Regions from separate parts of the Chryseobacterium sp. GW821-FHT04C04 genome, predicted to be linked through region 1. Evidence: riboswitches for the same ligand, from Rfam matches in the RefSeq annotation. Region 1 holds a riboswitch; each other region holds the start of a gene.

Evidence for each region. A riboswitch is a leader RNA that binds a small molecule or an ion and turns the genes downstream of it on or off. The one in region 1 is predicted to bind S-adenosylmethionine.
Region 2: linked by a shared signal. The riboswitch ahead of AC07UM_RS22065 (TonB-dependent receptor plug domain-containing protein) and the one ahead of AC07UM_RS09930 (alpha/beta fold hydrolase) in region 1 are both predicted to bind S-adenosylmethionine.
Region 3: linked by a shared signal. The riboswitch ahead of AC07UM_RS23350 (TonB-dependent receptor plug domain-containing protein) and the one ahead of AC07UM_RS09930 (alpha/beta fold hydrolase) in region 1 are both predicted to bind S-adenosylmethionine.

What each region holds. Positions count from the first base shown of each region.
Region 1 covers NZ_JBWKTO010000003.1:13,165-23,875, reverse strand. The annotation lists gene AC07UM_RS09970 (DUF4013 domain-containing protein) at 1-56, shown strand, start outside; gene AC07UM_RS09965 (DUF4129 domain-containing protein) at 49-840, shown strand; gene AC07UM_RS09960 (DUF4350 domain-containing protein) at 852-2,009, shown strand; gene AC07UM_RS09955 (AAA family ATPase) at 2,127-3,158, shown strand; gene AC07UM_RS09950 (four helix bundle protein) at 3,230-3,580, shown strand; gene AC07UM_RS09945 (DUF58 domain-containing protein) at 3,648-4,970, shown strand; gene AC07UM_RS09940 (OsmC family protein) at 4,995-5,414, shown strand; gene AC07UM_RS09935 (MGH1-like glycoside hydrolase domain-containing protein) at 5,486-8,101, opposite strand; SAM riboswitch class I at 8,290-8,396, shown strand; gene AC07UM_RS09930 (alpha/beta fold hydrolase) at 8,463-9,401, shown strand; gene AC07UM_RS09925 (ACT domain-containing protein) at 9,407-10,711, shown strand, end outside.
Region 2 covers NZ_JBWKTO010000007.1:82,221-92,931, reverse strand. The annotation lists gene prfA (peptide chain release factor 1) at 1-774, opposite strand, end outside; gene AC07UM_RS22070 (APC family permease) at 934-2,232, opposite strand; gene AC07UM_RS22065 (TonB-dependent receptor plug domain-containing protein) at 2,240-4,663, opposite strand; SAM riboswitch class I at 4,759-4,865, opposite strand; gene AC07UM_RS22060 (alpha-amylase family glycosyl hydrolase) at 4,941-7,778, opposite strand; gene AC07UM_RS22055 (T9SS type A sorting domain-containing protein) at 7,961-10,039, opposite strand; gene AC07UM_RS22050 (helix-turn-helix domain-containing protein) at 10,195-10,711, shown strand, end outside.
Region 3 covers NZ_JBWKTO010000009.1:85,520-96,230, reverse strand. The annotation lists gene AC07UM_RS23360 (HesA/MoeB/ThiF family protein) at 1-101, shown strand, start outside; gene AC07UM_RS23355 (outer membrane beta-barrel protein) at 284-2,512, opposite strand; SAM-I-IV-variant riboswitch at 2,633-2,730, shown strand; gene AC07UM_RS23350 (TonB-dependent receptor plug domain-containing protein) at 3,024-5,768, shown strand; gene AC07UM_RS23345 (DUF5694 domain-containing protein) at 5,880-6,719, opposite strand; gene AC07UM_RS23340 (TonB-dependent receptor domain-containing protein) at 6,750-8,873, opposite strand; gene AC07UM_RS23335 (sensor histidine kinase) at 9,054-10,097, shown strand; gene AC07UM_RS23330 (LytR/AlgR family response regulator transcription factor) at 10,066-10,711, shown strand, end outside.

The DNA of each region.
Region 1 (10,711 bases):
ACCTTCATCAGAAAGTAGAATTGGCAGAAATAGATACTATTGGAATCAATGAATAGAATTCTTTTTTTCTTACTGTTTTTTTTCTCTCTTGGGTTGGTTCATGCTCAGGACGATAATCCTACTGCTGATAATCTGGTAGATTCATTATATACAACCGGACATTATAGAAATATGCTGCGTGCAGATTCTGTTCTGATGAAAAATCCGGTATCAGAAAATACTGCTTATCCTAAAACATTCAAAGAAAATATTCCATCAAGATATAAAGGAAATGAATTTGATTATTCTGTATCAAAGCCAAGAGAATCTTTCTGGCAAAAGCTGATGCGAAAACTCAATCAGATTATACAGGGAATTTTTGGAGAAACAGCATTGACTAAGTCTGCAGAATTTACGGGAGTTCTTATCCGGCTGTTTGCCATTATTCTGGTAGGTTTTCTGCTTTATTTTGTCATTAAATATATCATGGGAAAAGATGGTAATTTTATTTTTGGTAAAAAGAATAAAAAACTGAACATTAATGTAGAAGAATTGCATGAGAATATCCATGAAATCAATTTTCCTGAAAGTATTGCGAAATTTGAAAATGCCAGAGATTATCGCTCAGCAGTTCGTTATCAATTCTTGTTTATCCTTAAAAAACTGAGTGATAAAAAATTGATCAGCTGGAATCCGGAAAAAACAAATAAGGATTATGCCGCCGAGTTAAAAGCTCCTCATCTGAAAAGTGATTTCTCTAATCTGTCTTATATTTTCGATTATGTCTGGTATGGGGAATTCAATATTGAAGAGCAGAGTTATCAGAAATTTAAAAATCAGTACCAGGCCTTTAAACCATAATAACAATAACCATGAATAAAACTTTCAAAACATATGCTGTAATTTTCATCATTGTGATGATTGTTTTGGCATTGCTTGAAGTTAACAAAAAAGAAACGACAGACTGGCGCAAGAATTTTGATATCAATGAAAAGTCGCCGTTTGGTCTGTTTGTTTTTAATAATGAAGCGAAATATCTTTTTAAAAATAACCTGAAAAAGATTGAGCAGGTTCCTTATGAATACTACAGCCAGCATAAAAAAGATGCTCACAATATTGTTGTTATCGAAAATAACCTTGATGGAGAGTCGTGGAAAAAAATCCTGACTCAGGTATCTGAGGGCTCAGATGCGTTTTTGATGGCAAGCCATATGCCCAAAGAAATCTCAGACAGTATCGGATATTATGATTCAGAAATCTCTTTTGAAGAGGAAAATGTTCTGAAACTTACCGACAAAAAATACCAGAATGATTTTGTTAAACTGGATAAATTTCCATCAGGCAGAGGATTCTCATTTATAAAACCCAACGTTGAAGTGCTGGGGAAGACGGTAGAAAAAAAGAATACAGATCAGGCCAACTTTATCAAAGTGAAGTTTGGAAAAGGGTATATCTATGCTCATACAGAACCTCTTTTTCTCACCAATTATTATCTCCTTAAACCTGGGAACATAAAATATGCACAGGATGTATTTTCATACCTTCAGGATAGGGAAACGCTTTGGTTTGTTGCTAGTAAAAGTACAACTTCGCGTTTCTTTATGAGATTTGTATTGTCGAATCCGGCTTTAAAGTATGCGTGGTGGGTATTTTTGGGAGGTCTCATTCTTTTCATTTTCTTTAATGCAAAGAGAAAACAGAGAATAGTGCCTGTAGAAGAGCCGTTAAGAAATACTTCTCTGGATTTTGTGAAAAGCATTGGAAATCTTTATCTTCAGGAAGGTGATTTTCATGATATGATGGCTAAGAAAGCGCAGTATTTTCTGAATAAAGTGAGAATGGATCTGTTGATAGATACCCAGAATCTGGATGAAGAATTTGCAAAAAAACTGCATCTGAAAACGGGTAAAACTATGGAAATGATTAATGAAGCGATAGCACTTATCAAAAAAGCTCAGGATCCTTACGCCAGCGTAATGAAGGAAGATCTTGCAAGGATCAATAAACTCCTTGATGAAATACTTAAATAATATAACTATATAATAATATAACAATATAACAGCTGACCAATGATCATAACAACTATTCCAAAGAAGAATATAATTGTTAGATTGATACAGTGTTAGATTGGTAAATTAAATTTTATTATGGAAAATCTTGATAACCAGAATATAGAAAACCAAAGTTCTATAAACCTTAATAAACAGGAAGAACAGTTTCAGTCGAGAATCGATATGATAGAACTTCGTACGAGTTTAGAGAAAGTAAAGTCTGAGATAGGAAAAGTAATTGTAGGGCAGGAGAAGATGATAGAACATCTTTTGGCAGCATTACTTTCAAACGGGCACGTTCTTATTGAAGGAGTTCCCGGAGTAGCCAAAACCATTACAGCAAAATTATTGGCTAAGACCATTGACGTAGGTTTCAGCAGAATCCAGTTTACACCGGATCTGATGCCTTCCGATATCCTGGGAACATCTATCTTCAATGTGAAAAACTCAGAATTTGAATTTAAAAAAGGACCTATCTTTTCCAACTTCATACTGATTGACGAGATCAACAGATCGCCGGCAAAAACCCAGTCTGCATTGTTTGAAGTCATGGAAGAAAGACAGATCACCATGGACGGGACACGGTATATTTTGGAAGAACCTTTCCTTGTTATAGCTACCCAAAACCCCATAGAACATGAGGGAACATATAGACTTCCGGAAGCCCAGCTCGACAGGTTTTTATTCAAAATCAATGTAGGGTATCCTAATCTTGAACAGGAAATCGCGATCATTAGAAATCAGCATGAAAGCAAAAAAGAAGATAAAACAGAAGGAGTAAATCGTGTCATCACGGCAGAACAACTGAAAAGCTATCAGCATCTGGTAAAAGAAATTATTGTGGAAGCTCAGTTGATGGAATACATTGCTAAAATCATCATCAATACCAGAGAAAATCAATTCTTATATCTGGGAGCTTCACCAAGAGCTTCATTAGCACTTCTTACAGCATCAAAAGCATTTGCAGCTATGAGAGGAAGAGACTTTGTGACTCCTGAAGATATCAAAGAAGCAAGCTACGCTGTTTTAAGACACAGAGTAATTGTATCTCCTGAAAGAGAAATGGAAGGTCTTACTGCAGATGAAATTATCCGTCAGATTTTAGAAGGAATAGAGATTCCTAGATAGGTAGTAGATAATAGGTGGCAGGTAGCAGTTGATAGTAAGTGAATGCTTTAATAGTGACAAAATTATTATATATGGCAAATTTTAAAGAGCTTATAGTTTGGCAGAAGTCTATTGATTTTGTTACTGAAATGTATAGAATTACAGAAACTTTTCCTAAAGCCGAAATCTACGGATTGGTATCACAAATCAGAAGAGCAGCTGTTTCAATCCCCTCTAATATTGCTGAGGGAAACTCGAGACGAAGTAAACCTGATTATCTGCAATTTTTAAAAATATCAAGAGGTAGTTGTGCAGAGGCAGAAACACAATTAATCATTTCAAAAAATCTCGGTTTTTTAAATGAAGATGATTATTTGAAACTAAATCAGGAAATTATAGAAATATCCAAAATGTTGAACGGACTCATTAATTCCTTACAATAATAATGAATGTGGAAAAGCTAATAAATGACCACCTAAAACCTTTTATCTGCAACCTGCAACCTAACCAATGAAAAACTTATACATCAATACACGTTTCTTTTTTACACTCATCGGAGTGGGGATTCTGTATGTCCTGGCATTTTTCTTTCCGGTGCTGATGTGGGCAGCCCATATCGCACTTTTGATCTGCTTTCTGGCTGCAATGGTAGATTTTCTATTGCTTTTTAACCAAAAAAATGCATTACAGGTTCAAAGGATATTGCCGGAAAAACTGTCCAACGGAGATGAGAACTTTGTGAAAATTGATATTAAAAATAATTACAGCTTTCCAATAGCCACTAAAATTATTGATGAAATTCCATTCCAGTTTCAGAAAAGAGATTTTTTGATTGAAAAGAAGATTGCTTCCGGAGCGAATACTTTCTTTCAATATTCATTAGAACCTAAAGAGAGAGGAGAATATCATTTTGGAGGGTTGAATATTTATGCATCTTCACCGCTTGGGTTGATCTCGAAGAGGTTTACTTTCCAGAAAGATGCTATGCTGCCTGCTTATCCATCTTTTATCCATCTCAGAAAATATGAACTGATGGCCATTCAAAGTGAATTTTTATTGGGAGGAATCAAAAGAGTCAGAAAGCTGGGGCACACCATGGAATTTGAGCAGATCAAAGAATATGTACCCGGAGATGATATCAGAACGATCAACTGGAAGGCAACATCGAAGACCAACCGTTTGATGGTAAACCAGTTTCAGGATGAAAAATCACAGCGTATTTTTATGCTGATTGATAAAGGACGAACCATGAAAATGCCTTTCAACGGGCTCAGTCTACTGGATTATTCCATCAATGCAACGATGGCACTCTCTCATATTATTTTGAGAAAAGGAGATAGAGCCGGGATGATGACTTTTTCCAAAAAAGCTGAAAATAAAATTGCCGCTGATAATAAATCCGGACAATTGAAAAAAATATCTGAAGCACTTTATAATATTAAAACAGATTTCTTTGAAAGTGACTTCAACCGTTTGTATCAGGATGTAAAATATTCCATCAACCAAAGAAGTTTAATTTTACTTTTTACGAACTTTGAAACATTAGACGGGCTCAACCGACAGTTGAAATACCTTCGGGGAATCGCTAAAAACCATTTGCTGGTAGTGGTATTTTTTAAAAATTCAGAACTGCAGACGTTGATCAACAAAAATCCTGAGAATATGCAGGAAATATATGATGAGATCGTTGCTGAAAAATTTGAATTTGAAAAGAAACTGATTATTCAGGAACTCCGCAAATATGGAATTTATACCGTATATACGCTTCCGGAAAATTTGAATATCGATGTTATCAATAAATATTTGGAGATAAAAGCGAGAGGAATTTTATAACTTTGTATCAAGCAATAAGCAAGAATGAAGATAACACTTAACAGAATAAACGACGATTTTTTATTTGAATGTACAAATGCTCAGGGAAATTCTATCCTTTTGGATAATACTTCCCAGCCGGGAGCAAAAGGAGTTTCTCCAATGGAAAGTGTACTGATGGCTGTGGCTGGCTGCAGCGGAATTGATTTAGTTTCTATTTTGAAGAAACAGCGTCAGGACATCAAAAGTTTTCAGGCAGAGGTAGAAGGAGAGAGAGTGCAGGTAGAGGATGCGAAACCTTTTAAATCAATTAACGTTAAGTTCCTTTTAGAAGGGGACATTGATCCTAAAAAAGCGCTGAAGGCTGCAGAACTTTCTTTTGAAAAATACTGTTCCGTATCAAAAACGTTAGAACCGAATGTAGAAATCGGATACGAAGTATACGTAAACGGAGAAAAAATCTAATCTCTTATTTAAAAATAGAAAAAGCCGGATGAGTCATCCGGCTTTTTTATTACTCATTACTGATTATTCATCTAGAACGTCAGCCTTGGTTTTATTAGTTTCGCCACAGTAGCAGTCCACCCTGTCTGATGAGAAGCCCCTACACCGCGGCCGTTATCTCCATGAAAATATTCAAAGAAGGTAATATAATCTCTGAAGTGTTCATCATAATTGAACTTCGGATTGCCTCCATTGAAAGCACGCTGCCCATGTTCATCCTTTAAAAATATAGAACAAAGTCTTTTGCTGATGTTTTGAGCCACTTCATCAAGGTTTCTTTTATCTCCGCTTCCCGTTGGAAGTTCTACTTTCAAACTATTTCCATAATAATAATGGAAACGCTGCAAGCTCTCTACAATCAGGAAATTAATAGGAAACCAGATCGGTCCCCGCCAGTTGCTGTTTCCTCCAAACATTCGGCTGTCACTTTCTGCAGGAGTATAGTATACCATATTTTCGGCTCCATGCACAGAGAATACAAAAGGATTTTCTTCATATACTTTAGACATAGCACGGATTCCGTAAGAACTTAGAAACTCTTTTTCATCAAGCATTCTGGTAAGAACTTTCGTTAATCTGTTTTTACGTAAAATACTCATCAGATGTTTTCTGCCTTGCCCCTCCTCATCCCAATGAGAAACAAGCTTGGTGAGTTCCGGTTTATTTTTAAGAATCCATTCCATTCTGGTTTTGAAATTAGGCATCTTTTCCAAGAGCCTGTGATCAACAATTTCTACTGCGAATAACGGAATTAAGCCAACGATGCTTCTTAATTTCAAAGAAACACTATCTCCATTTCCAAGCTGCAATACATCATAGAAAAATCCGTCTTCTTCATTCCACAAACCTTTTGTTCCTTCACCCAGATTTTCCATAGCCTCAGCGATATAAAGATAATGTTCGAAAAACTTGATCGCCATATCCTCATATACCTGATAATATTGGGCAAGTTCCATGGCAATACGCATCATATTTAATGCATACATCGCCATCCAGCTTGTTCCGTCTGCCTGCTCAAGATGCTGACCGTCCTTTAATTCCATATTTCGGTCAAAAGCTCCAATGTTATCAAGACCAAGGAAGCCGCCTCCAAAAATATTTTTACCGTTTTTATCCTTTCTGTTAACCCACCATGTAAAATTTAGCAACAACTTCTGGAAAACTTTCTCTAAGAATAGCAGATCCGGCTTGCCATTATTTTTTTCATCAATCTTAAAAACACGGAAGCATGACCATGCATGTACAGGAGGGTTCACATCGCTCATGTTCCATTCATAAGCAGGAAGCTGTCCGTTAGGATGCATGTACCATTCTTTGGTCAACAGTAAAAGCTGTCCCTTGGCAAATTCTGCATCGATGATTGAAAAAGGGACACAGTGAAATGCCAGATCCCAGGTGGCATACCATGGATACTCCCATTTATCAGGCATAGAAATAATATCCTTATTGTGGAGATGATTCCACTCTGTATTTCTTACATATTCGTTGAAATTTCTTGGTGCTTCAAAGTTGGGATCACCTTTCAGCCATTTTCCGATATTGTAATGATAGAACTGTTTATTCCAGAGGAGTCCGGCAAAAGCCTGTCTCTGAACATTTCTTTCATCTTCATTTACAGTATCGTTCTGAATTTCGTTATAAAACTCTTCAGCTTCAGCTTGTCGGGTATTGAAAATATGATCAAAACTGTTAAAAGGTTCATCCGTTTCTTCAGGACACAATCTGAATTCAAAGACTTTTGATTCTCCTCCACCGATAATCTCATCAATCAGAAAAGAAGCTTTTGTTCCTCTTTTTTCAGGATTTACGGTATCTCTCTGATGAATAATAAAATCATTGATTCCATCTTTGAAATAAGCATTCTCTACTTTGGGAGCTCCGTAAAGTTTTGAAGTATTCGTTTCGTTATCACAAAATACACTTTGTGCATTTGTATTTCGGGAATAAAGCTTTTTAATCGATATACTGTCATGACCAATATTGATACTTCCGTCATGAGAAGCATTAACCTCTCCTTTATAAGTATTGTATCCCCATTTCCAGTTATTTCTGAACCAGACTGTAGGAGCTACCAGAATAGAAGCCTCACGCTGGCTTCGATTACAAACGGTGACTCTTGCTAGGATATCGTTGTGATCTGCTTTACAGTATTCAATGAAAATATCGAAATACTCGTCATTATCAAAAATTCCGGTGTCGAAAATCTCATACTCCGGTTCCTTTTTGCTGCGTTTTCCGTTTTCTGTAACAAGATCATCGTAAGGAAATTCATTAATTGGATATTTATACACCATCTTCATATAGCTGTGGGTAGGTGTATTGTCCAGATAATAAAAGATTTCTTTGATGTCTTCACCATGATTTCCCTGAGGATTGCTCAACCCAAAGAATCGTTCTTTTATCATTTTATCTTTCCTGTTCCAGAACGAAAAAGCAAAACAGAAAAGCTGCTTTACATCAGAAATTCCTGCAATTCCTTCCTCTCCCCAGCGGTAAGCATAGCTCTCGGCATTATGATGATTGGTAAAATTCCATGCATTTCCATTGGGGCTGTAATCTTCACGTACATTTCCCCACTGGCGGTTGCTTACATATGGTCCCCAGTTTTTCCATTTAGTATCTTGTAATCTTTCTTTTTCAACGGTCATATTTCATCATTTTTCAATACGAAGTTAGTTTTTTTGAGAAGTAATTCCAATTTTTTTCATCTGAATAATTATTAATATAGCCTTGAAATACTTGTATTTAAGGGCTGTTTTAAATATTAAAATAATTTTTTTTTGAAATTAAAAGAAAAGAACTACCTTTGCATCATTCGTTCATTTAAATATTGAAAATGTTATCAAGAAAGGTTGAGGGATTAGACCCTATGAAACCTTAGCAACCCTTTGCGCAAGCAAAGAAGGTGCTACGTTCTACCAATTTATTTTGGACAGATAACTTACTGAAGTTCTTTTCAGCCATTTCCTGTGGCATTTTCAATTGTATTTGTAGTAAAATATAATAGAATTGAAAACAGAACTAAACTATATTAATCTTTCGTATCAGACTTATTCTCAAAAGGAATATCATATCTCATTAAGCTATCAGCTTTTTGGGAAAAATCTGTTTACAGCACCCATCATTCTAATCAACCATGCTCTTACCGGAAACTCAAATGTATCGGGAGAAAAAGGATGGTGGAAGCAATTGGTGGGAGAGAATCAGCTTGTTGATACGAATCAATATACTGTTCTGTGTTTCAATATACCCGGAAACGGTTATGATGATTTTTTAATTGAAGACTATGAAGACTTCACCCCTTCAGATATCGCTGCGATATTTCTGAAAGGGCTTGAAGCTTTACATATCAAAAATATATATGCCATTATTGGAGGCTCTCTTGGAGGGGGAATTGCATGGGAAATGCTTGCGAAGCAGCCGGATCTTGCAGAAATATTTATTCCCATAGCCTGTGATTACAGAACACACGACTGGCTTCATGCTCAATGTCTGGTTCAAAAGTTTTTATTGAATGATAAAGATGAACCATTACAGAAAGCGAGAATTCATGCGATGCTCTGTTATAGAACTCCACAATCACTCAACGATAGATTTCAAAACCAATATAATCAGGACAAACAACGCCTGGAATCAGAAGACTGGCTGGTTTACCACGGTAATGCATTAAACGAAAGGTTTAGTTTAAAAGCATACAAATTGATGAATCATCTCTTGATGAATATCAATGCTGAAGAGAAAGCACTGGAGAGGATCGAAGCACGAATGCACATGATCTCCGTAGATACAGACTTATTCTTCCCGGCTTCTGAAATCCGAATGTGTTTTGAAAACTTAAAAGAGAAAAATAAGGATGTTTCTTATCACGAGATCCAATCTATACATGGGCATGATGCCTTCCTAATGGAATATCAACAATTAAATAATATCATAAAAAACATTTTATAGAAGTAATGAAAAATGCTAACGAAATAAAATTTTTGAAAAACAGATCAATCATTAAATTTGAAGGAGAGGATTTCCTCGGAGAAATCGGGATTGACGGAAGAATTTTTAAAGCGCTTACTTTAGCGCGTATCAGTGTAGGAGTAATTTCTCAACAGGCCATAGAAAACGGAATTTCTATTTTGGTTCAGGAAATTGATGCAGAAAAAGCAGTAGCTTGTCTTATTGATGAGTTTGAAGCAGAAAGAAAATCTGGAAAAGTTTCTCAGATCTATAGTATCAATAATGTTTCTGTAATCGGTTTTGTAGCAGAAGATTTCAATAAAGTCTTTGCCGAACTGGCAAGAAATAATGTTTTCCCATTATTGCTGAATCAGGTAGCAGGAGAAAACAGAGTTAATATCGTAGTGACTTCTTCACAGGATGAAAAAACAAAAAATATCATAGAATCTGAAATTTTCAAAAAACCAAAGACGGTTCATCTGGCAATTATTGGTCACGGAAATGTAGGAAAGACATTAATACAGCAGGTACTTGAATCTGCAGAAGAAATTAAGAAACGTAAAAAAATAGACCTTAAAGTAGTTGCAGTAGCCAATTCAAAGAAAATAGCCTTCAACAAAAAAGGATTCGATGCCAATTGGGGCGATGAGGTTTTGACAGCAGAACATCCGTCGAATGTAGAAGAACTTATTAATTTCTCTAATGAAAATCAACTGGAGAATCTTATCGTTGTGGATAACACAGCAAGTAAAGATTTTGTAAAGAACTATCATGCTTTGGCAGAAAACGGATTCGATCTGGTTTCTTCCAACAAAATTTTCAATACCCTTCCCATTGAAGAGTATAGAAAACTAAGATATACGTTGAGCAAAAATAACAGACGTTATCTGTATGAAACCAATGTTGGAGCTGGTTTGCCGTTAATTGATACGATCAAATTATTACACCTTTCAGGAGAAAATATCACAAGAATCAAAGGAGTATTCTCAGGAACACTGAGCTATGTATTCAATAATTTTTCTTTGAGGGATGATAAATTTTCAACCATCATCAACGAAGCTTTGGAAAAAGGCTATACAGAACCGGATCCGAGAGAAGACTTATCCGGAAATGATGTAGCAAGAAAACTATTGATTTTAGCAAGAGAGCTAGACCTGATCAATGAATTCGGTGATATTAATATCCAAAACCTTGTCCCGGAAAGCTTACTTGAAGTTTCAAAATCAGAATTTCTTTCAAGATTGGATGAACTGGATGAAGAATACCAGAAAATTAAAGAAAATCAGGAGCCTGGTCATGTGTTGAGATAT
Region 2 (10,711 bases), on a different contig from region 1:
ACAGACCACTACGAGCCCTGAAGGTTTGTGGGTAAGCTGAACTTTAGTTTCAACCTTGTTTACGTTCTGACCTCCGGCACCTCCTGAACGAGAAGTCTGCATTTCAATATCGGCAGGATTCAATTCAAAATCTACTTCTTCAGCTTCCGGAAGAACAGCGATTGTAATTGCGGATGTATGAACTCTCCCCTGAGATTCTGTTTCAGGGACACGTTGTACACGGTGAACTCCTGATTCAAATTTCATGATTCCGTAAACGCCTTCTCCTTCCACTTTCATAATCAGTTCCTTGTAGCCTTTTGCCGCTTCGTTGGAATCTGTAACTTCATGTCTCCATCCTTTTGTTTTGAAATACATGGTATACATTCTGTAGATATCTTCTACAAAAATAGCCGCCTCATCACCACCTGTCCCTGCACGTAATTCTACGATGATGTTTTTATCATCTGCAGGATCTTTAGGAATAAGCAATACTTTCAGCTCTTCTTCCAATCCGGGAATTTTAGCCTGAGCTTCCAATTTTTCTTCTTTAGCAAGATCTACCAGATCTCTGTCTGATCCATCAGCAATGATTTCATCAGATTCTTCAATGCTGTCAAGGGCACCTTTGTACTGATCGTAAACTCTTACAATTTTTCCCAAATCACTATATTCTTTGTTCAAAGAAGAATATTTTTTTTGGTCTGAAATGATATCAGGCTGTATAATAAGGTCTGCAACCTCATTATATCTTTGTTTTATAGCTTCTAATTTTGGAATTAATGATTTAGACATTGTAGAAATTTTGTGGGTGCAAAGATAAGAATTATTAATTCAAAATTAAAATTCCGAATCAGCATAAATTTTTGAGCATTAGGGATAAAGGGAGTAAAATGGCAAAAACACCCAATTACAAATTTGTTTATCCCACTTTATACGGGATTAAAACCGCCTCTAAGATCCTTTGGACAGCCTTCTGTCCACCAGATATAAAATAATTCCAACTGCGATAATTCCCAGTCCTATCAGGCTTTCTTTAGGATTATGAATAAATGTAAAGTAGAGAATATAAATACTGAACAGGAGAAAAACAGCAGGAAAAATATGGAAAGCGTTAGACTTAAAAATTTTTCTATCTTTTTTCTTCAGAAAGAATACGGTAGAAATAGCCAGACTTGCAAAAAGCTGTAAAATAAAAGCCGTGTACACGAAGATTTCTTTAAAACTTCCTGTCAGAATAATAATGGCCGCAATCACTGCATGCGCAAAAATAGCCCTTACGGGAATTCCTTTTTCATTGCCTGCGGATAATGGTTTCCAAATAGAGGTGTGTTTTGCAAAAGCCTGCGTTAATCTCGATCCTACCCATAAGTATCCGCTAATTGTAGCAACCAGTTGTAAAGCGATAAAAATATTGACAATTTTTCCAAAGGCAGGTCCCAGCATATTGACAGCTGCTTCTCCCATTACATCTTCTTTTCCTGCCAGTTGACTTACAGAAGCATGTTTCAGCATAATATAATTCACCAAAATATAGCTTACTGTCACGAAAACAGTTCCTATAATGAGTGATTTGGGAAGATTCCTCTGCACATCTTTTATTTCCCCGGCGATATAAGATGCCGAATTCCAACCCGTATAGGAATAGGTAACAAAAACAAGAGAGGTGGCAAAAGCCGGAAGCATGATCTCATTTTTCCAGTTGTCACTGAAGTTCAGACTATTTCCAATCTGTGGTGAATCTGAAAGCCCAACTCCAAGAATAACCAACACAATAATGAAGGTTATTTTGATGAAAGTAAAAAAGTTATGAAATCTGCTAGACGTTTTCAGGCTAAATGACAACGCAATCGCAACCAGAAAAATAGCTGCAATCGCAAAACCATTTCCAAAAGAATAATCAAATACGGAAAGGTATTTTGACATTGCCAATGCTGCAAGGGCCACAGGAGAAGAAAATCCAATAATCAGAGAAACCCAGCTTATCAGATATCCAAACAGTGGATGATAGGTTTCTTTTAGATAGATAAAATCGCCTCCGTTTCCTTTAAAGTGTGAGCCTAATTCAGCATAGCAAAAGGCTCCAAACAAAGCGAGAATTCCTCCAATACCCCACAGCAGGAAAATACTGTAGGTATTGGTAATATCGGATAACTGAAATCCCAGGGTGGTAAAAATTCCTGTTCCGATCATATTGGAAACGACGATGGCTGCAGCTGTTTTCCAGCCAATCTGATGCGAGGTAGTACTCATTTAATGATTAAAAATTAAAATTAAGCCTTCCGAAGAAATAATTCCCCAGCGTTCCCATCTGAACCGGTGCATATTTGAATACTCCATAGTATGAATTTTCATAAATCTGGCGATCCGGGAAGACATCAAAAATATTATTGGCTCCAACGGTAAAGTTGATACTTTTTGTGATATCATACCCAACGCTGATGTCGGTCACTACTTTTGGAGAGAACTCCTGAACTCCGCCAAAAGGATAACCATCTCTTATTACTTTGCCAAAATAGGTATTTCTTACGAGAAAATTGAACTTCCCGATTCCATAATTTAATCCTAATGATGCTTTTGTTTTGGGTGATAATGTTTCAATGATATTGATCTGATCCGGACCAAAGAATTCATTCTGAGGGGTTCCTAAGTTTTCCGGAAAATGGAAATCTGTAATTTTCGTTTCTGTATAGTTTCCGGCAAGATTAATATTTAAATTTCCTTTACCAAGTAGCCAGTCATAGGAAACAACCACATCTACTCCTTTCGTTTCTGTATCAACAGCATTGGCAAAGAATCTTCCGCTTTCCACCTTAAACTGGGCCAGCCTTGGATCTGTAATATTGCTGGTGATTACAATTCTGTCCTTCACTTTGATCCAATATCCATCTACGGCAATAGATAATTTATTCAAAGGGTGAAGGGTAAATCCTGCACTTGCGTTGACAGAAGTTTCCTGTTTGAGTTTATCAAATCCTAAAATTCTGGCAGCATCGCTATCATTCCTGAAGATCCCTTTGGTGACAATTCCCGATCCTGAAGTCGAAATATCGGCATAAGAATTATTAAAATACTGCTGCTGAAGTGAGGGCGCTCTGAATCCTGTTCCGACTGCTGCTCTTACTGCATAATTTTTCACAAATTCATATCGTACAGCGAGTTTTCCATTCAATGTATTTCCAAAATCTGAGTAGTTTTCAAATCTTGCAGCGGCATCAATATTCAGTTTTTTATCTAAATCATAGGAAACATCTGCGTATACTGCGGTCGAATGCCTGTCCTTCGTCAATGCATTGTTGGGAGAAAACCCAATGAAAGACTGTGATCCTCCTGCACCAAGTACCGTAGAACCTTCAGCAGCCACATTTCCATTGATGTCATATTGGGTGTAAGAAGCCTCATCTCCGGCCTTGATCTGGTATTGTTCAAATCTGAATTCTCCTCCGAATGCGATATTGAAACGATTTATATTTTTAGAAACATCAAGATTAACGGTATTTTGAAGGAAACTATGGGCTCCTGCATAAAAACGGGTTGGCGATTTTGCCCCAAGGGAAGCATTATTCGTATTGTTTACATTATAATTGAACGTATTGCTTCCGAAGGTATTACTCAGGTCGAATAGCCAGTTATTGACATTATATTTTGCGCCTACAGCATAAGACACATCATAGACCTGAGATCCAAGACTTGCCTGAAACCCGTTTGGGTAAATAGATGAAACGACATTAGATGTTTCGCTCGGAAGTCTTCTGAAACCAAAACCTTTTCCTTCTTTGATACTAAAACCTCCGAAAGAATACAGTTTAAAATTATCATTAAAAGGGTATTCTGCGTTGAAAAACAGCTGTCCCTGTCTAATCTGGGCATCTCCGATCTGAAAATTGAAATCATCACGCGTCAATCCTCGTTCTTTAATCTTTGCATCATCTGCAGCTCTTGCCGCTTCAGGATCATTTGCAAACGCATATGCAAAATTATCTCCGAAAATATCTAAATCATGATTTTGAGTTCTTGTTGTTTTTCCTCTATGGCTTAATTGTAGTGAAAGATTAATATAGCCGTCTTTCTTTCCTAATGAAGTTCCGTAATTGGCTCCGGCCTGATAAGTATCGCCATCATTTCTTCCGCTTACTCCATAAGTAAGACTTGCAGAGGCTCCGGCATTTTTCTTAAGAATAATATTGATCACTCCTGCGATAGCATCAGAGCCATATTGTGCCGCTGCTCCGTCTCTTAAGACTTCTATTCTATCAATTGCAATGATGGGAATTGTGCCAAGATCTGTTCCTACAGAGCCATTTCCTACGGTATTCTGATAGTTGACTAACGATGTAGAATGTCTTCTTTTTCCGTTTAATAATACCAAAATCTGATCTGGTCCCATTCCTCTTAAGGATACGGGATCAATATGTTCTGTACCGTCAGAAGCAGATTGTCTCACTGCGTTGAATGATGGGATCACATAGTTCAGGAGATCCTGAGCGGTCATTTGTGGAGAGCTTCTCTGGATCTTGTCAATATTGATAACATCTACAGGAACCGGTGTCTCAAGTTTTGTTCTTTTGACATTTCGGTTTCCGACAATGATAATGTCTTCGATTTGTTTTCCTTTCTCCTCATTCTCCTGAGCAGCTACCAAAATTACACTCAGCAAAAATACTGCTGTACTTAATTTTTTCATTTTTCGTTCTTGCCAATTAATAATAACATTCCTGCGAACCTTTTCGCAGATAAACAAGACTTCAAGAAATGGAATTCATATAAGAATATTGACTTCACTTATCTCCCCTTTCGGGTTGGAATTAGCACCTTTGCACTTTTTTGAATTGTACAGGTTGCTAAGGTTTCTTTGGGCCAAATCCCTCCACCTTTCTTGATAAATCTACCACAAAAGTAGACTATTTTTTTCAATATACAAAAAAGGCAAATCAGCTCTTCTGCCAATCTGCCTTTTTGTTTTACTTAACAATCATCTTTTGAATTGCGATTCCTGTTTCCGATTTTAACTGAACCAGATAAGTTCCTGGCGGATAATTGATTTTGGTTTCATAAGTCCCGTTTTCTTTATCAAGTCTGAATGAATCCAGCTTTTTACCGGTCATGTCAAAAAATAAAATCTCTCCGTTTTTTGCTTTGTTAAAAATTAATTTTGCGATCCCGTTTTGTATTGGATTATTAGCAATCTGAAGGGATAATTTATTAGCTGCGTGAGTATCCTTTGTTGACAAAGCTCCTGCATAATTTCCGAAAACCCTGTATTCTCCAGGCTGTAAAGTTATCGGAGCTGTTGTTGAAGCTATATTGGAAACACTGTCATCCATCAGATTCTGCCATTGACCTGTGTAAGGAAAGTAAGGAACAACATTTTGTGCAGAAGTAGTATAATTAGCCAATACCACCACATTCTTTATTCCGGTAGTAATGGTTGTATCATAGAGATAAATCCTGGTGATCAGTCCATCAGGATCATTCGTAAGATTATTGGATTCTATGCTGTATGTTTTAGATTTGAAAATCTGATGGGTATTTCTGATGTTGATTATTTTAGCCCATGTATCATACACTGCTTTTCTGTTTACATCCGTATCATATCCCAGAGTAAATGCAACTGGTTTCTCATCTGTTCTGCATCCGCTGTTGATCGTACCATCCGCACATCTGTTGATACTGAATTCGTATCCTAATTCTCCAAACTGCCAGATCATTTTCGGACCGGGAATAGTGAAGAATGTAGCTCCGAAGGTTTTCATTCTTTCAAGAGCCGTATTCAGATTTTTAACACTATAACCTCCATTCACTGCACCATATTCAAGGTTTTTAAACATGAGTCTTTCCTCATCATGACTTTCCCCATATCCCACTGCACTCATATTGGTAAAGCCATGAAGACTGTGATTCATACGGTCATAATTGCTGTTTTCCTTATATCCCATGGTATTTTGATTATAGGGATCGGTTTGTTTATTCCAAAGCATAACACCTTTTCCTTCTGCTATTCTGTAGTTGGCCCATTGCTGTTCTTCTGCATCTGTTCCCAGGTGTTCGAAAATCATATAAGAATTGGGATCAATAGCCCACTGCCTGTCTGCATAATGTTTCATAATGTCAACTCTGTCTTGTTGATAAGCATTGGTACAGGCTTCATCATTTTCAGAGCAGCTTTGGGTGAATCCTTTCGTCAAATCCCAACGGAATCCATCGATGTGATATTCTGTCAACCATTGCTGAAGGCATCTTTCAACGTAATATTGAGTTGAAGAACTTGTATGATTAAAATCGTTAAACACATTATAAGAGTGTTTGGGAACCTGATTGAAATAAGGGTTATCCGGAGCAACATTTCCATAACCGTCTCCATCAGGGTCTATATTCCAAAGTCTTACCAAAGGTGAGCGTCCTGTTGCGTGATTAAAGGCGACATCTAAAATCACCGCAATTCCGTTTTGGTGGCACAGATCCACAAATTCTTTGAATTTTTCAGGAGTTCCATATGCTTTATCCAATGCATAATGGAAGGAAGTATTGTATCCCCAGGAAAGATTTCCATCAAATTCCATGATGGGAAGCAATTCTATAGCATTGATCTTTAAATTCTTCAAATAAGAAATCTTGTTGATCAGTGACTGCCAGTTTTTTTCCTGAGTAAAGTCTCTTAATAATAATTCATATACGATCAGATCTTCTTTCGCAGGTCTTTGAAAATTGGTTACCTGCCAGTTATAAGCGGTTTGCCCTGTTTTAAATGTAGAAACTTCAAAACCTTGTCCTGCAGGGAATACAGGTAGATTTGGATAGGTAGAAGCCGAAATCCATGGATCGTCATAAGAAGATAAAATCTGTGGTGAATAAGGGTCTGCTACTTTTCTTAAATCATTGGTTCTGTATTGAAAAGAATATAATTGCTGAGGGGTCAGTCCGCTGAGTTCAATCCAGTAAAGATCAGGATTTGTGGTATCCTTTTTCATCAAATAGGCATCATTCACAGCCCAGTTGTTAAAGCTGCCGATAACATGCACAAAGTTTTTACCGGGAGCATACAATGCAAGCCCTACTTTGGTCTGATCTGTAGGATGATAATTAATCCCCTGTCGGATCCAGCTTGGAACCGCCTGAGTCACTACATTTCTCGGAATCTGCAGAATAAATGCCGCATTTTTGGAATTGGATCCCTGAGTTGCTGTAAGCTCCATATTAGCGTCTTCTGAAACCGTATAAGTATAAGAATAAGCTTGTGAAAGAGCTGAAGTTGAGTTCACAACAACTCCATTGGCTTTTAACTGGAAAGTAGTATTAACATTGGTAGTGGCTGTAATATTGATTGAATTTCCTGCCGGGACCGAGGTAAGACTGTTCGCCAGTGGATTTGTAAGGGTTAAGCTTAAAGTACCCACGTTGACAAATATATCCGGTGAGGTCTGATGTGCCCCTGTTTTATCTTTTAATAAAAAACCAAATCGTCCGATTCCTGTTCTTCCGAAGAAAGAAGTCGGAGTAAAAGCCAGGGAATAGGTATCTGTGGCTGCATTATAATTCAGTTTATTCAGGTCATTGGAATCGCTCCAGCTGCCATTGGTAGGACAGTTCTGACTGTTCTGATAATTGGTATCAAAAGACCAAGACCAGATATAAACAGCATTGTTGGAAATACCCCATGCGGATTCATCAATCTGGTCCCCGGGAATTGTCAGCGTAACAGCATCGGTTTCGTTGAATGGATTGGGTGTAATGGTATAGTTGATCTGCCCGAAAACGACCACGGTAATCAACAGAAAAACAAAGGAATAAAATTTTTTCATTATCTTATTTTTTATCGAATATAATATTAATTTTTATTCATCATCATTATTTTTGATCTGATATTTCATTTTAATGGGAAAAACAAATAAGAAAAAGGCTCATGAAAATTTCATGAGCCTCCCAATAAAAGTAATTGTAATGAACTATTTTTTATCTAACGAAATTCTTTGATAAGATCCGGTTAGTCTTTTATAATCTTTTTTGAAATGGATTGACCGTTCTTTAATTTTAATTCTACGATGTATAATCCTGAAGGCAGCTCGGTCATGTTGATCTGGTTATCCGAGAACTGTACATTCATTTTTTGCCCTACAGCGTTGATAATATTCACTTTTTCAATACCGGAATCTGCTTTTATCGTGAGTATCCCTTTTGTAGGATTGGGATACATTCCTACTACTGATTTATTCAGCTTAATATCCGAAGTTCCCAGAGAAGATGATGGCTTAATACATCTTACTGATGCCCCCTGTCCTCTCATGGCACCTGCTGAAGCATTAGCAATAGTAGTTCCTATATAAAGATATTTCCCTCCTGAACTCGAAGTGTCAGAACTCCAGAAGTATCCTCTTTGGCCTACATAAGTAAACTCGCCATTGCTTGAGCTTCTGAATCCTCCTGCCGGCAGTTTAAGATGACTTCCATAGGCTGTTGTAGGGTTTGCAATACTTTCAGCTCCTACCAGAGCAGCCCACTCTGCCTGAGAAGGCATTTTCCAGTCTGTCCCTATTGCTTTACAAGGATCTACTCCGGCAGATGCACTAACATCAGCAACGGAAGCTCCTGTCCATGTATCTCCACCTGAAAAACCTGCCCACCATGCTGGAGAACCTGCAATATAACCTCCTGCTGTTGCACTTGTTCCTTCAGGAGTATTAGGAGATGGAGCCTGTACAACCTGAGAGTTTCTAAGCTGGTGCCCATCATCCCATCTTCCCCATTGGAAAAGATCTCCATATGAATTCGCATCAGCCATTGATGAAGCAACCTGTGCACTTCCCAGATTCTGCTGAAGCCATATTTTTCCATCTGCACCCCTTACCGTAGTATAGGCAACCTGCTGACCGCGATACATAAAACTCACACAACCTACATCTCCCACATTCGATCCAGGATCTGTATTGCTGCATGTTTGTGGATTTAACGTTAAAGAGATTCTTTTAACTTTTGTAGTATTGTCAGAATAAGCCAGAACAAGGTAATTGTGTGCTTTATCTATGGCAAGATCATTGTATTTTGCTTCACCATCAGAAACGAAGTCACCTCCAAAAGGAACCCAGTTTTGTGAATCATCTAATTTATAGACTGTATTTCTCAGGAAATTATCATTTTCAAAACGGCTGGCCACCACATAAGGTTTCCCGGATTCTGTTACGGCTAAAGCAACATGCTGTACACTTCCTGCTGAAAAATTGGCATTTCCAACCTGCACCCAAGAGTTTCCGTCAAACTTTTTAACATTTACCTTTCTTCCTCCTCCTGAGTTTGAAACATAGGCAACATAGATTTTATTAGCTCCATCTAAAGCGATATCAGCATTATACTGTTCTCCTGATGAAGAAGCATCTACAGCCGCCCCACCTACTAAGTTCCAGTCTTGTGAGGAACTTGCATCCGTACTGTTTTGATATACTTTTAAACCTCCGGAAACATTGCATGTATACACTTTATTATTGGTTCCGATGACCATTTCAGCAAATTCAGCACCTCCTGAAAAGCCTGCATTTCCTACCTGCTCCCATGTACCGCCAAAATATCTTTTGACAGTCCCCTGACCATAGGATCCATAAGTGAATATAATATTGTCAGAAGATACTGCGGAAGCCTGATAGTTAACAGGGCTATCTGTAGCGTTAGGAAGCTGAGACCATAAAGATCCTGTAAAGAGATGTACTTCCATTCCGGAGCCTGGATAACCAATCTGGTTGGTATAATAGATGCTGTTTCCGTTAGGACTTATAGACAATGAATTGTATGTTGCCGTTCCGGTAGTAACTCCAGGACTTCCTCCTAAATAAGACCATGTACTTCCGTTAAATTTCTGAACAGAACCTTTGGCTACTGAAACATCATAATAGGAAAGATAATAATTTCCTGAATTATCAATAACCAAGTTATTAAAACTACTTCCCCCGGCTGATACATCCTGAACTCCTCCTACATTTTCCCATTGCTGAGCATACAAACCGCTTCCAGCAGCGGCTAGCAATGCTAATCCCGTGCTGATTTTCTTTATTGCAAAATGTAAATCTTTAAACATATGAAATATTATTTTTAATTATTCTAAATTTAATTTAATTTTGCGCAAAAGTACCTCACATAATTAACCCCGAGTTATCATTTTCGAACTTTTGGTTATCCTACGCGGTACTTTTACCTTAAGTTAGTTGTACCATGGCTGTAAAAATGTGTTGTATGAGGAATCATTCTAAAAGTGGACTTTTGTTCAGATCCGAAGACATCAAAATCATCATGCAGGAAGACCTGTGTCCTGACCAATCCTTCAAGTCCCATATGCTGGAAGGGAAATCAAGCTTTAATCTTATTTTCTTGCTAAGTGATGGTATCAATCTGGAAGCTCATGACTGTGGAACGAAATTCTTATTCAGGAAAAATCAATATATCCTTCATTATTCGCCTAACGAAAGTGTTGCTGAACTATGGACAGAAAATCAGGAGGTTTTGAGATATCTTCAGATTCAGATCAATTATCAATATATTTTTAACCTCATCAATCCGGAGCTTAATCACGAGAACGCAGAAATTCTGGAAAACATGACTCACAATAATTTTATCTTCCTTCATAAAGAAACACCTCCTGACATAACGGTTGAAATGCACATGATCATCAAAGAGATTCTGGGCTACACAAAGAAAGGAATCATGCAGAAATTATTTATAGAGGCTAAGATCATCAAGCTTCTTATTCTTA
Region 3 (10,711 bases), on a different contig from region 1:
CTCTTCAGACGTTAAAAATTATCACGAATCTTCCTGTGAGTGTTAATCAGCTGACTTTGGTAGATACGCTGAACTGGAGATTTCAGACGATAGATTTTTGATGTAAATATAAATGGTAATATCACTACTATTTTCACAAATAACACCATTTTAATATCAATAGGAACGGGCTTTAGCCCGTTTTACTTTTATAAAACCATCCTTCGGCTTTAGCCAAAACTTATCTAAATAAAAATAGGCGTAAATCATTTTACGCCTATTTTTATTTTATTACAAAGAAGAATTATTGTGCCTGCTGCATTACACCTCCGTTATCTTCTTTTTTAGTCTGGTTCAGGATATTCGGATCCTCTTTTGCCAGTTTATTTCTTGTTGGAATTTTATAGTTGATGGAAAATCCGAAATTTCTTGTATCATATTTGCTGCTGATCAATACCGGAGTTCCTGATGGCGGATTAGAACGCACCTGCATCATCTGTCCGTTGAAGATGTCATTCGCAAAAATAGAAAGCGTCAGACGGTTGTTCATAAATTTCTTCGTCAACGTAAGATCAAGCGAGTTGTTGAACGGTTTTTCGGCAGTGAAGTAGAAATATCCTGCTTTTGGAGTCAGATAGCTATAATTGGCTGTCAGTTTGATGTCTTTAGGCAAGATAATCTGCGTCATGATATTGAAAATCCAGAACCCTTTATTGTTCAGGTTGTCAATTTCATGTTTCTGATATCCAGCATATAGGTACATGAAGTTAATTTTATCGGGATTAAAATTAAATTTCATGATTTCGCTAAAAGGCTTGCTGAAAATCATAAAAGGAACCGGTAATCCAACGTTGAAGTTGTGAATTTTCATATTCGAAATATTTACCTGTTCATTGAAGAGTTTTCTTCCGTCTTTTCTGATAATCTGTGCTACCTGATTGCTTGCTGAACTTACGCTATAGCCAATGAATGCATAATCAAAAGCTGATATTTTTAATTCATAATTATCAAAAATAGTCGGCTGTAGATTCGGGTTACCGTTCACTTCCGTACTTGGCCCGGAGAATGTCACGTTATTGGGGTTCAAGGCAGAAATACTTGGTAAACTGATTTTTTTGTTGTAATTCGCAGCAATATAAACCTGGTTCATCATGTTATACTGTACGCTTGCATTTGGGAAAAGCTTAAATTTATTGAAAGGAATCAAATTAGCTTCCACCAGCTTTGCATCTTTGTCGAAGAATCTTGTTACTCCTGTAATATCATAATTTTCAGCACGAGTACCCAATGTGAAGTCAAACTTTTTCAGTTTAGCCTGAAATTCTAAATAGGTTGAAGCCGTCTGTCTCTGATATTCAAGATTGGTTAGCCCAAAACTTTCCGTATCATAATCCTGCCTTTCATATAGGCCTCCCAGGCTTATTTTTCCACCATCAAGAAGCTTAATGGGTTGAGCATAATCTACCTTGAAGTTGGTAATATTCATCACGGATTTATTGTTCAGAATATCTTTTAATCCATTCGTAGGACTATTGATTGGCAGGTTTGGAGCTGCTGCAAATGTCCCATCCTGAAAGAAATTGTCCTGAGCAAACTTACTGTCAGATCTTGTATACCCCAACTGGAAGTCCAGTTTTTGAGATTTGTCTGCAAAACGCTTCTGATAGGTAACCACCGCTTCCTGTCTCAAGCTATTGGTATGAGCTACATCCGAAGAAGTATAAAAAGCTTCTTTTAAATCTTTTGGATTATTCTGAAAAGGTAAATCTCCATGACCGTTACTTAAAGTGTAGTTGTCATTATTATTGTGATAAATATCGTAGTTTACTAATAATCTGTCTTGCCCTAAATCAAAAGTCAATCCTGATTTTGCAAAATATCCACGCCCATATCTGTCGGTATGACTTGTTAACAGTTCATCCTGCTGGCCGTTCAGCATACTTTCACGGTAATTCTGCCCTACGTTCAGCTGCCATCCGAAATATTTATTTCTGGCATTTAAATTAACAGAATTCGTTGTTCTGTTTCTATATTTATCGTAATTCGTGAAAGAGTAATTCCCTGAATACGTAGCGGTTAAATATTTATTAGCGTTTTTGTTGGTAATGATATTCATGATGGCACCTCCGGAAGTCGCTGGAAATTCAGCACCGGGCTGGGTGATCACTTCAATTCTTTCTACAGAATTGGCTGGCATTCCTTCAAGAAAAGAGTTCAATTCATTAGAGGTGATATTCAAAGGTCTTCCGTTCAGATATACATCCAGGATTTTTCCCTGATACATCATCCCTGCAATATCTGTTGATACAAGCCCCGGAAGTTTTTTGATTCCTTCCAAAACGTTTCCATTATTCAGCTGTGGCTGTTCGGAAAAATCAAAAATTGTACGGTCTGCTTTTTGCTCAACGGCTTTTTTAGTTTTGGTGATGACTACACCTTCAATTTGCTTTTCTTTATCAGCAGTATTGTTCTTTTCTTGTGAGAAGACCAGCATAGAACTTACCAATGATAAAGCGAAGATAGTTTTTTTCATAATGTTTTTTACTGATATCCGGTTAGACGCTGAAAAAGATAAATTGTTACGCTAAAATGTTGAAAATCGAAAAATTAAGCCAAATATTTTTTTATTTACGAAATAATTATATCTTTGTCAGGTAATTATCAAGAATCTCTAGATGGGATAGCAACCTGCAAAAACAAGCAAGGTGCTGCAATCGATAAGCCGGATCTTCCGGAAAAAATGTTTATCATTCTATCATTACCCCATCTTGAATTTTTGTTTTAAAGTTAAAATCAAATGTTTAAAGACAAGGGAAATCACCTTACATCAATTATTTTTTATGCCTCGGATCATGAAGTGAGTCTTCATTATTCTGATATGTTCTCATGCCATTTCTATATGCGCATGTGTTGTTGTTTCTAGTCTTTTCTATTTCTAAAAAATAATACAAACATTTCGAGCATCTATGGTAACCTTACAATTTAAGGCTACAGGATTTTTTTGCTCAAAAAACAATTTTTAACAACAAAAAATAAACAACAAAATGCATAATTTCAAGAAAAAAATCTTTGTTCCTTCTATTGCGCTTATCTCTACATTTTATTATGCGCAGACAGATACTTTACAATCTAAGAAAATAGATGATGTGGTTATTCTTGGATCAAGAGGTTCCGGAAGATCACTGACCGATACACCCGTTCCGGTGGATATCATTAATATTTCTAAAATTTTAAAACAAAGTCCAACTAACAATATCAGCCAGGCTTTAAATTATATTGTACCTTCATTTTCATCCACCTCTCATACGGTGAACGATGGAACTGATTTTGTAGATCCAGCCCTTTTAAGAGGACTGGGTCCGGATCAGGTGTTGGTTTTACTCAATGGAAAAAGAAGATATCAGTCTTCATTGATTAATGTTACCCTTACACCAGGAAGAGGATCTGTGGGAACCGATCTAAATGCTATTCCGGCTTTTGCTTTGGAAAAAATAGAGGTTTTAAGAGATGGAGCTTCTGCTCAATATGGTTCTGATGCCATTGCAGGAGTCGTTAATCTCGGACTAAAAAAGAGACTGGGGCTTTCCGGACAGGTATTTCTGGGAGGATATGCTTCTCCTGTTACCAATAATTTTTCCGGAGGAGTAGATGGGCAGACTATTTCTGTAGACCTTAACTATGGTGCTAAAATTGGAAAAACAGGATTTATTAATATTACAGGTTCTGCACAATACCGAGATCCTTATTCCAGAGCGGGAGTAAGGGAAGGTGATATTTTCAATGCTTATAATGCCATTAATTACAGAGCATTGCAGGATGGCGTTAATATTGACGGTCTGTATAAAAATATCACCAATACTTCCAATACTCAGCAGATTATTAATACCGTTAAACAGTATGCCGCTAAGGTAAATTATTTTGGAACTGCTTTTCAATCTCAAATTTCGGGAGCAAACAGCATTTCCGATCTTCAAAAAATATTGGGTCAAGATTTTACATCACAGGAACTTAATTACAGAGGATTGGAGAGAAAAGATTTCAGCCTCAGAGCGGGGCAGTCCAAATTACAGTCGGGGCAGCTCTTTTTCAATTCTGAAATTCCTGTGAATGATGATTGGAAAGTTTACTCATTCGGTGGCTACAGTTACCGTCTTGGAAATGCCGGAGGATTTTACAGACTTCCGAATACAGAAAGAAACATCAATGCTGTTACTCCCAATGGATATCTTCCTCAGATTGAAGCAACAGTAAATGATTATTCTCTTGCTGCCGGAATTAAAGGGAAATGGAATGGCTGGAATGTGGATCTCAGCAATACTTTTGGAAAAAATACCTTTGGTTTTGGAGTTGTGAATACATTTAACGCTTCACTTACAGACAGCTCTCCAAGAACTTTTGATGCCGGAGGATCTGAGTTTTCACAAAATACCGTTAATCTGGATTTCTCCAAAAAATATGATGTGCTGAAAGGATTAAACCTTGCCTTTGGTGCTGAATACCGACATGAAAACTATAAAGTGAATGTCGGAAAAGAAAACTCTTATGCTTCTTATGATATTTATGGGCGTGTGGTAACGGCTAAAACCCCTGAAAATGAAAAAGTAACCGACTTCTTCGGAAATATTAGACCTGCAGGAGCACAGGTTTTTCCTGGGTTTAGTCCTGAAAATGCTGTTTCAGGAAACAGAAACAGCGTTGCCGCATATGCCGATGCAGAGCTGGAAGTTACGGACGGATGGCTGCTGGAAGGAGCCTTACGATATGAGAATTATTCAGACTTCGGGTCTACATTCAATTATAAAGTGGCCACCAATGTAAAGCTGGCTCCCAATCTAAACTGGAGAGGTGCTGTTTCTACAGGATTTAGAGCGCCTTCTTTAGCCCAAATTTATTATAGTTCCACTTCTACATTGATTCAGCAGGGAAAAACTACACAGGTGGGAACTTTCAGAAATAATTCTGAAGCAGCACAGGCATTGGGTATTCCAAAATTAAAACAGGAAACTTCACAATCCTACAGCACAGGAATCACATGGAAAATTCCGGCATTAAGTCTTACTTTCACAGCAGATGCTTATTTAATAAAGATTAAGGACAGAGTGGTGCTGACAGATCTTTTCTTCCGCCCTGATGGTAATTTTACGCCAGGTTCAGATCAGGCAGTTTTGCAAAGTGCTTTTGATCTGGCAAGGGCTAGCGCTGCCAACTTTTTTGCCAATGCGGTGGATTCTCAGACGAAAGGGCTGGATATTACTATTTCTCAGAATTCAAAGATTTCATCAGGGGTTTCTTTGGAGAATAATTTGGGAATCAATTTTAATCAGACCAAAAGAATCGGAGATATTCATGCGTCGCCTAAATTGGTAAGCCAGATTGATAATTATTTCTCAGAACCGAACAGAGTATATTTTGAAGAGGCGGTACCTCGCGTAAAAGCGACCTTATCCAATATTTTAAGAGCTTCCGGTTTTACCTTCCTGCTGCGTAATTCTTTCTTTGGTAAAGTGACTGATGCGGATGTTTTAGATGCTAATTTTGATGGTGTGACAGGAAGTACAGAGCATTTTATTCTTAATAGCCGCTTTGTAACAGATTTATCCGTAGGATATGATTTTAATAAAAATATTTCCGCAACGATCGGAAGCAATAACATCCTGAATATTCTGCCGTCTAAAAGTCCGAACATCAGTTCATTAACGGCCGATAACCAGTTTGTATATTCCAGACAGGTTTCCCAGTATGGGATAGGAGGAAGGTTCTTGTTTGCAAGAATCGAATTTAAGTTCTGATAGATAAAGATTAAATATCTTAATAAAAAAACAGAGAGCTTATCTCTGTTTTTTTATTCTATTACACCATAAAGAATGAATTTTCTATGAGAGTGATTATTTTAATTTTATTTATTTCAGTGAAGAAAATTCAATAAAATCATATTCGGCGGAAGAAGAGAAAAGCTGTCTGAGTACTGCTGCATGACCATTTCCTGCTATCACAAGAATTCGGTCTTCGCTGTTATGAGGAATTTTTTGAATATTGCGGAACATTCTCAGATTTCTGCTGTACCAATACAATGCAAGCATGTCTGCCCCATCAAATTCTCTAAGTTTAAAATCTCCACTTAGGTACGCTCCATATCCATACTGATGACTTTCTTTAGAATTCATGTACGTAAATGTGTCTAAAAGCGATTTGAAATTTTTCGGTTCAGAGCTTTTAAAGAAAGCATTAAACTGGTTGGAGATCAGGTCATCACTGCTAAAATCATAATCTTTGCTGAGGTTGTTAAAAAATGTAGAATCTGTTTTTCCAAATTTTGTCTGGAGATCATTCCAGATCGATTCTGCATCTATACTGAACAGTTCTTTGATTTTTAGTTCATTGGCTATTCGCATAGCAAGCTGATAACGTTCATCTCTTTCTTCTCGGTGTTTTCCTTCACTGTACTCCTTCAGTTTTTGATTTGCATTCCAGTTTGGCCAGGCTTCTATCGCAATTTTTGTAGGCTTAAACTTTTTGATGTACTCTACAAGTTCAGTAACTTCCTTTGCTGTTTTGGGAGACAACACGTCTATCTGGTCTTCTTTTTTTGTTTTATGAGCGTCAAGATTAGGATACTCAAAATGGAAAGAACCTACCACCAGGACTTTAGTCTTTGGATTTTGAAAATAATCGGAGGCCTTTTTCTGAGCAAAAATGGATGCTGATAAACATAGTAAGAAAATATAAATAAAGGTTTTCATAGTATTGCTTTTTTTTTTTTGGTTTAAAAATTATTGTGCACGGTTTTTTTCTTCAAAATTGACCGCTCTGTTATTTGCTTTTACTTTCTGATTTCCAAAGGTATAAGTAATGCTGAGTGTCATTCTCCTGGCATCCCAATAGTTGTCAAATGTCTGGGTGTTATCCGTAAAATACATCTCTCCTTTATATCCGGACTGTTTAAAAATATCACTCACTGAAAGATTGACCTGGAGTGCTTTTTCCACAAAATTCATTTTCACTCCTGCATCCAGGCTAGCCCTGTTTCTTGAAGAAGAAAATCCATCTCTGGAAGGAAGATTATTCCAGTAGTTGACAAATAAGAGGAATGTTTTAGCTTTGTTCAGCTGGAAAGTATTGTTGAGGGAGTAATAGAATGACTGTCCGCTTTTAGGAACCAAGTTAAATCTTGTAATTTGAGTCTCATTATAGCTGAATGAAGTTGAGATATTGCTTTCCCATATTTTGAAAAAAGTATCCGTATAATTGAAATTGATCCCATAATTATCCTGATTATAATAATTCTCAAACGTGCTGGTAAGGTCAATTCCGTTCAGGAATGAAATCTGGTCAAAATTATTGGTTGTTCTCTGGTAATACAAATTGGCGGAAAATTTACTTTTAAAGATATAATTGAACTCTATATTATGATTAAAAGACGGCTGCAGGCTTGGGTTTCCGGAATAGTAAGTGTTCGGATTAGAATACCATCGAAACGGATCTAAAGCCCGGAAATAGGGACGGTTGATTCTTCGGGAATAATTAATGCTGTACTGATTGTTCTCATTGGCTTTATATGACAAATAAGCTGTTGGGAAAAACTTCCCATAATTGTTCTCAGATTTAGACTGTGTAGTAGGAGAGAAACCGCTGGTTTGTGAATATTCATAACGAAGTCCCGCTTTGATAGACCATTTTTCACCAAGGTCTTTGCTGGCACTGATATAAACTGCATAGTTTTTCTCATGATAATCAAAAAGATTACTCTTAGAAGGATCTATGGTATAATTTCCATTCGTAAGATTAAAATACCCGATATCTGAATTATTGGAAAACTGGCTGTATTTTGCCCCGGTTTCCAGCTGAACTTTTTTGAAATTTAATGTTAAATCCCCCTGTCCGGAGTAGATCTTATAATCTACAGAAGAAAGATTTCTCACGATCTGCGCTGCATTGTTGGCAAGATTTCTTGTTGTAAAATTAACTTCCGTAGCAGGAAGAGTTCCATAATAATTGGCTCCGAAGCTTAGCTTATGCTCCCCGAATTTCTGATCAAAATACAGGTTCAGCATTTGTGAGGTGAAAGAAGAACGGTGTTTAGAATCCGTATCCGTTTGTAAAGTGGAAGTGCTTCCGGTGAAATAGTTTTGTGTGGAATAGATATCCATATTAGTATGCCCCTTTGTTATATCATATACTAACCCAATATTGGTGGTTTTAGAAAGGGAATAATCAAAATTGGCATTTACACCAAGCCCGTCATTCATATCCCGTCTTTCATCCCTGCTGATTGAGGAGTTCTGGCCAATTATATTATAATTTTCTACTGATCTTTTATCTCCATCATAACCCATAAGCTTTATGGAACTTTTAATTTTTTCATTCTGATAATTGATTCCTGCCACACTACTGAAACCGGCATATGTTTTTTGAGTATAATTGGTCGTCAGATAGCCGTTCCATCCAAGATTCTGATTCTTTTTGAGAAGGATATTAATAATCCCACTGTTTCCCTGTGCTTCATATTTGGCGGGTGGAGTGGTAATCACTTCAATTTTCAATATATTTTCAGAGCGAAGGTTTTTCAGATAATTGATCAGTTCAGATCCGGAAAGATTAAGCATACGGTCATTTACCATTACAGAAACTCCATTTTTACCGGCAATGGAAAGAAGACCCTTGTTTTCATCCACCTGCAATAGAGGAGTACCAGCCAGAACTTCAATCCCGGAACTTCCCTGTGAAAGCATAGAATTCTGAACATTGTAAACAAGACGATCCACTTTACGCTCTACCAGAACTTTTTTACCATTCATCGTAACCGCTTCGATTTTATTGACATTGACGGTATCTTTAGTTTGCGCCGCTGCAAAAGAGGAGATTAGGGCAGCTATAAAGAAAATAAAGTTTTTCATGGTTTATAATTGACAGATTATGTTGTATTTCTCTGACAAAATTAGAGGGATGTTTTTGGAGATGAAATAGCATTTAGATGAAAGGCATGATTGTGCATATAAAAAAATTTTCGTCGGAAAAAAACAGGATTTTATCGAAAAGGATTAATGAAGTATCCCTGTATAGATTTATATTTGAATATGAATAAAAAACAAATAATCTGGCTGCAGGTTTTTTATTGGAGTTTCAATTTTATAGGAAATACCATTACCCCTTATTTCTTTTTCCCTGAAAGGAGGGGATTTGAATGGTATGTATTGAACGTCACTTATTTTATTACTGAAATTTCTACTTTTTATCTTTTGTATCTGGTTATTATTCCGAAAATATTAAATCTGGATAAAATTTACTCTGCTGTTTTGGTTTTTGTGATTTCTATTTTAAGCTTTGGAGTAATTCGGTATGGAATAGAAGAGGTGTTGCTTCCTCTTACCCTTGGGTTCAGGAATTATAATAAAGATACCGGACTTTTGTATTATTTGACCGATAATATTTACAACGCTTCATTGACCGTTTTCATTGCTGGAATCCTATGGATACTAGAGAAATACGGAGTGTCGGAAAATGATAAAAAACAACTTTTGATCGAAAAGAAACAGGCAGAGCTTCAGGCATTGAAAACCCAGATCAATCCTCATTTTATTTTTAACTCATTGAATAATATCTACTCGCTGGTTTATCAGAAATCTGATAAAGCACTGCCTGCCATTGAAGAACTTAGCCAGTTGTTAAGGTACAGTACAAAAGACCTGGAGAAAGATTCTATTTCTTTGGATAAGGAAATTGGATATATTGACAGTTTGATTGCTCTGGAGAAGCTCAGAATCAGAAACCCGGAGTTGCTGCTCATAGAAAAAGATATTCAGCATCCTCACCTGAAGATCTCACCGATGCTGCTGGTTCCTTTTGTGGAGAATGCTTTTAAACATGGCGATTTCCGTGATAAAGGTTTTGAAATGAAAATCTCAGATCGGGATAAAATACTGCGTTTTTATCTTTTAAATTTTAAAACACAGAAAATGAAAGATACAGTATCCGGGATAGGAATTCAGAATGTGAAAAAAAGGCTGGAAATATTGTATCCCAAACATCAGCTTGAGATCAAGGATTCAGAGAAAGAATTTATGGTTTATTTAAAAATTGATTTAAAGGATGAGAAAGATAAAATGTATCATTGTAGATGATGAGCCTCTGGCAATATCTCTTTTGGAGCATTATGTAGAGAAAATACATTTTCTTGAGCTGGTTTTTTCTACAGAGAATCCAATTCTTGCGTTGGAATATCTTCAGAAGAACGATTGTGACCTCATCTTTCTGGATATTCAGATGCCTGAGCTTATGGGAATCAATTTTATGAAAATTGTAGGAGCTGATCAAAAGTATATTTTAACTACTGCTTATTCGGAATATGCCTTGGAAGGCTATGAACATAATGTTGTTGATTACCTTCTGAAACCAATTTCTTTCGAAAGATTTCATAAAAGTCTATTGAAGGCTCAGGAACGTTTTTCTTTTCCACAGGAAGAAAATACCCATTTCTTTGTAAAATCCTCGGGACAAAGGCATCGCATCGGCTTTAATGAGATTCTGTATGTAGAAAGTATCAAAGACTATGTCAATATCCGGACGGAAACTGATGAGTATATCGTCCTGGATACCCTTAAATCAATGGAAAGCCAGCTTTCTGAAAGATTTGTAAGGATTCATAAGTCTTTCATTGTCAATCTTGATAAAGTCAATAGTATTGGGGCCAAAAAAGTTGTTCTTCCTGAGTTTGAAATTCCTATCGGGGAAAGCT